DNA from 2 places in the Pseudomonas sp. MDT1-85 genome. Region 1 is predicted to be linked to the other one. Evidence: riboswitches for the same ligand, from Rfam matches in the RefSeq annotation. Region 1 holds a riboswitch; the other holds the start of a gene.
The links. A riboswitch is a leader RNA that binds a small molecule or an ion and turns the genes downstream of it on or off. The one in region 1 is predicted to bind cobalamin.
Positions count from the first base shown of each region.

Region 1 (2,384 bases):
GGCGAGCCCTCCGGCGAGCGCGATGATGAAAACGAGCTGGGGTTTGCGCATTACTGATCTTCCCTATGAATGCATTGACGTAATCATAGAGAAGCGTAGATGCTCGATGGTTCAACCTGTCAGCCGCGGGCTTCCTTGAGCAGAATAGCGATGCCCGGATGGTAGTTGCCGGCTTCGTTACGCAACTTGCGGTAGGCGTAAGGGAAATACCAGGCCACGGCGCAGGTGTGTTCCTTTTGCAGGTCGTCGACCATGTCCTGGAGTTCTTCCGGGGTGGCGCTGTGCTGGGCTTTTTGCGGCGCAACAAACAGGCAGCCGAGTTTCAGATCGCTGGCGTAGCTGATTCGCTTCGCGTCACTGGTGATGTCCGCCAGTGCCGGAGTCAGGTTCAGGCTGTTGACCCGCGGCCAGCGCTGGGTGGCCTGGAGATACGCGCGTTCTTCGCTGCTGGCGATAAACAGATCGGCGCGGGCGTTGCGTTCACCTTCTTCGATCTGTTTGCGCGTCGACGTTTGTGGCAGCGTGACCATTTCTGCCATCCAGGCCGCGGCGGAGAGCAGGCCGAGGTTGGCTTTTTCGTCGTACCAATAAGGTGTGTCGTTATCGCCGCGCACAGCGTTGTAGCGGTCGATACAGTCAAACCAGCGTTCCAGCACCGGTCGCAGGAATTCCAGCTTCGGATTGCTGATGATCATGCCTTGCATGTGGCTCACCCTTGTTATTGTGTTGTCAGGTTGTGGCTCTTTGATATCACTGCTGGACAGTGTGGCACAAGATTGGCGTCAGTTAATTGATCGGCGGCAGATATTCGCTCAGCGGCGCCCAGGCTTTAATTGACGCTCCACCCCCAACCCTCTAACCTTCGCGGCTTGTTTCAGGTGCTCTGTGACCTTGGTCGACAGAGTGAAACAGGGAAGCCGGTGAGTGAATTTCTTCCAGCGAAGAAGAATCACGATCCCGGCGCTGCCCCCGCAACGGTAAATGAGTGAAGACTGCGCCTTGAGCCACTGTGTCGATTGTCGACATGGGAAGGCGCGCAGTTGGCCTTGGCGCCGCTCATGAGCCCGGAGACCGGCCTGATTCATCCAACGGCATCACGGTGGGCGATGCCAGGCTTTTTGCCGTCTATTCTTGTGCCTGCCCGCCGTTATCCAGCCTCAACGGAGAGCTCCCCCATGACTGATACCCCCGATCGTGACGAACGCCATCTGGCGCGCATGCTGCGCAAAAAAGCCGTGATCGACGAACGCATCGCCAACTCGCCGAATGAATGCGGTTTGCTGCTGGTGCTCTCCGGCAACGGCAAAGGCAAGAGCAGCTCGGCGTTCGGCATGCTCGCGCGGTCCATGGGCCACGGCATGCAGTGCGGCGTGGTGCAGTTCATCAAGGGTCGCACCAGCACCGGCGAGGAGCTGTTCTTCCGGCGCTTCCCGGAGCAGGTGCGTTTTCATGTGATGGGCGAGGGCTTCACCTGGGAAACCCAGGACCGCCAGCGCGATATCGCCGCCGCCGAAGCCGCCTGGGCGGTGTCCCGCGAATTGTTGCGTGATCCGGCCATTGGCCTCGTGGTGCTCGATGAATTGAACATCGCCCTCAAGCACGGCTACCTCGATCTCGATCAGGTGCTCAGCGACTTGCAGGCCCGTCCGCCGATGCAGCACGTGGTGGTCACCGGTCGTGGCGCCAAACCAGAGATGATCGAGCTGGCCGACACCGTCACTGAAATGGGCATGATCAAGCACGCCTTCCAGGCAGGAATCAAAGCGCAGAAAGGCGTCGAGTTGTGAACTGCATTTTATGAATAGCCATCGTCAATGCCCGGCGGTACTGATCGCCGCGCCGGCCTCCGGTCAGGGCAAGACCACCGTCACCGCCGCGCTCGCCCGTTTGCATCGCAATCAGGGGCGCAAGGTTCGCGTGTTCAAATGCGGCCCGGACTTTCTCGACCCGATGATTCTCGAGCGCGCCAGCGGCGCACCGGTCTATCAACTCGACATGTGGATGGTCGGTGAGCAGGAAAGTCGGCGTCTATTGTGGGAGGCCGCAGGCGAAGCCGATCTGATCCTCATCGAAGGCGTCATGGGGCTGTTCGACGGTACGCCGTCCAGCGCCGATCTGGCGCGGCACTTTGGTGTGCCGGTGCTCGGCGTGATCGACGGCACCGCCATGGCGCAGACGTTTGGCGCGCTGGCCCTGGGCCTTGCACGTTATCAGACGGACTTGCCGTTTGCCGGTGTGCTGGCCAACCGGGTCGGCACCGTGCGGCATGCGCAGTTGCTCGAAGGCAGCCTGACTGAAGGCTTGCGCTGGTACGGTGCGTTGTCCCGGGAGACCGGGATCGAATTGCCAAGTCGACATCTCGGCCTGGTTCAGGCCAGCGAGCT
Region 1 is NZ_CM142715.1:2,198,119-2,200,502, forward strand. Features, by position in the region: gene ACYZT2_RS09960 (PQQ-dependent sugar dehydrogenase) at 1-51, opposite strand, end outside; gene ACYZT2_RS09965 (hypothetical protein) at 120-704, opposite strand; cobalamin riboswitch at 860-1,094, shown strand; gene cobO (cob(I)yrinic acid a,c-diamide adenosyltransferase) at 1,176-1,787, shown strand; gene ACYZT2_RS09975 (cobyrinate a,c-diamide synthase) at 1,798-2,384, shown strand, end outside.

Region 2 (2,384 bases), 1.4 Mb from region 1:
CACGTCCAGTGGCAGACGACCGCTGCTGGCTTCGATGACTTTCACCGCTGGCGGCAGCTCTTCGGCGACTTCCAGGCGCACGCGGGCCAGGTCTTCAGCGCTGATCAGGTCGGCCTTGTTGAGGATCACCAGGTCGGCGCTGGCCAGTTGGTCGGCGAACAGCTCGTGCAGCGGCGATTCGTGGTCCAGGTTCGGGTCAAGTTTGCGCATGGCATCGACCTGATCCGGGAACGCAGCGAAGGTGCCCGCAGCGACGGCCGGGCTGTCGACCACGGTGATCACCGCGTCAACCGTGCAGGCGCTGCGGATTTCTGGCCACTGGAAGGCTTGAACCAAAGGTTTTGGCAGGGCCAGGCCCGAAGTTTCGATCAGGATGTGGTCGAGGTCGCCGCGACGAGCGACCAGTTCGCGCATCACCGGGAAGAATTCTTCCTGAACCGTGCAGCACAGGCAGCCGTTGGCCAGTTCATAGACACGACCGTTGGCTTCTTCTTCGGTGCAACCGATCGAGCACTGCTTGAGGATTTCGCCGTCGATGCCCAACTCGCCGAACTCGTTGACGATCACCGCGATGCGGCGGCCCTGGGCGTTGTCGAGCATGTGGCGCAGCAAGGTGGTTTTGCCCGAGCCGAGGAAGCCGGTAACGATGGTGACGGGGAGTTTGGCCAGTGTTTTCATCGGATGCCCTTTGGCAAGGTGGCGGGCATACGGGACGACGACCGCTGCTGCAAATGCGCGCGGAAGATTTCGCCACCGGATCACCCCGCCCGGTTGTAGTGAGAATTCGTTTCGAGGCAGGTCTCCTGGCTGACGGTGTGCCGACCTTGTTGGCCTGGCATTCGCTGCGCCTTCCCGCGAACCTGATGGATCAGGGCTTGCAGTGGCGTGGCAGCGAACATCACCGTTCACAGTTGCGGGGGCAGCCGCGGCATCGACCGCGTTCCCTTCTTAGCTTCGGCAGACGCCGAAGAACCTCGAAAGCGCAAGGCTACGCATCGTGTGGGGGCGGGTCAATGTCTTGTAGCGCCGCCACCGGCCCCATCGCGAGCAGGCTCGCTCCCACATTGAAATGCGGTCACCTGTGGGAGCGAGCCTGCTCGCGATGGAAACGCCTCGGTATCGAGTTGAGACCCCCTGCCAATTGACGCCCAACCCCCGCACATGCTCTCCTACACGCCTTGTTACGGGTGCCCTTCACAGGGTGAAACGGGAAACCGGTGAATCATGTGCTTTACTCTAAAGCCATGTCAGTCCGGTGCTGCCCCCGCAACGGTAAGCGAGTGAAGCGTCAGATCCACTGTGCCTGTCATATGGCATGGGAAGGTGATGCTTGCAGGTTTCGGCGTTAGCCCTGCCCCTCGCGAGCCCGGAGACCGGCCCGCAACACAAAGTGACTTTTACGTTCACTGAATAACAAACCCGCGGTGGGCGGGCGCTGTTCGAAATCTCTGCGTGCCCCGGCGTGCGGAGGTTTTCATGCGCTCTATTCACCCGCTGACAGACCAGAGGGAAGCGCCATGTCGATCATCAGCAGTACCGCCAGCAGCACCGCCAGCACTACTTCAACCCTGAGCCAACGCCTGACCGCCGCTTTTTGTGCGTCGATCCTTGGCGCGTGCCTTGTGTATTTCGCCGGTTTCTCGCACATCGAAGCGGTACACAACGCCGCGCACGATACCCGTCACAGCTCCGCCTTTCCGTGCCATTGAGACCTGCTGACATGATCAAGCGTATTGCGCAAACCGCAGGTTTCAGCGGGCTGCTGGCCGCCCTGCTGCTGACCCTGCTGCAAAGCTTCTGGGTGGCTCCGCTGATTCTGCAGGCCGAGACCTACGAAAAATCCGAGCCGGCCGCTGTCGAAATCCACGAGCATGCCGCGGGTGCTGTCACCGCTCACACCCACGACGCCGAAGCCTGGGAACCTGAAGACGGCTGGCAGCGCGTGCTGTCGACCACCGGTGGCAATCTGGTGGTCGCGGTCGGTTTCGCCCTGATGCTCGCGGGCCTCTACACCTTGCGCGCTCCACGCCGTACCTCTCAGGGCCTGCTCTGGGGTCTGGCCGGTTACGCGACGTTCGTGCTGGCGCCCACCCTCGGCCTGCCACCTGAGCTGCCGGGCACTGCCGCGGCGGATCTGGCGCAACGGCAGATCTGGTGGATTGGCACTGCCGCGTCTACCGCTGTCGGCATCGCGCTGATCGTGTTCAGCCGCCACTGGCTGATGAAGATCCTCGGCGTGGCGATTCTGGCCGTGCCTCATGTGATCGGTGCGCCGCAACCGGAAGTCCATTCGATGCTGGCGCCGCAAGCCCTGGAAGCGCAGTTCAAAATCGCTTCGCAGCTGACCAACATGGCGTTCTGGCTGGCCCTGGGCCTGATCAGCG
Region 2 is NZ_CM142715.1:3,621,082-3,623,465, forward strand. Features, by position in the region: gene cobW (cobalamin biosynthesis protein CobW) at 1-678, opposite strand, end outside; cobalamin riboswitch at 777-992, opposite strand; cobalamin riboswitch at 1,169-1,396, shown strand; gene ACYZT2_RS16280 (CbtB domain-containing protein) at 1,518-1,709, shown strand; gene ACYZT2_RS16285 (CbtA family protein) at 1,721-2,384, shown strand, end outside.
Region 2: linked by a shared signal. The riboswitch ahead of ACYZT2_RS16280 (CbtB domain-containing protein) and the one ahead of cobO (cob(I)yrinic acid a,c-diamide adenosyltransferase) in region 1 are both predicted to bind cobalamin.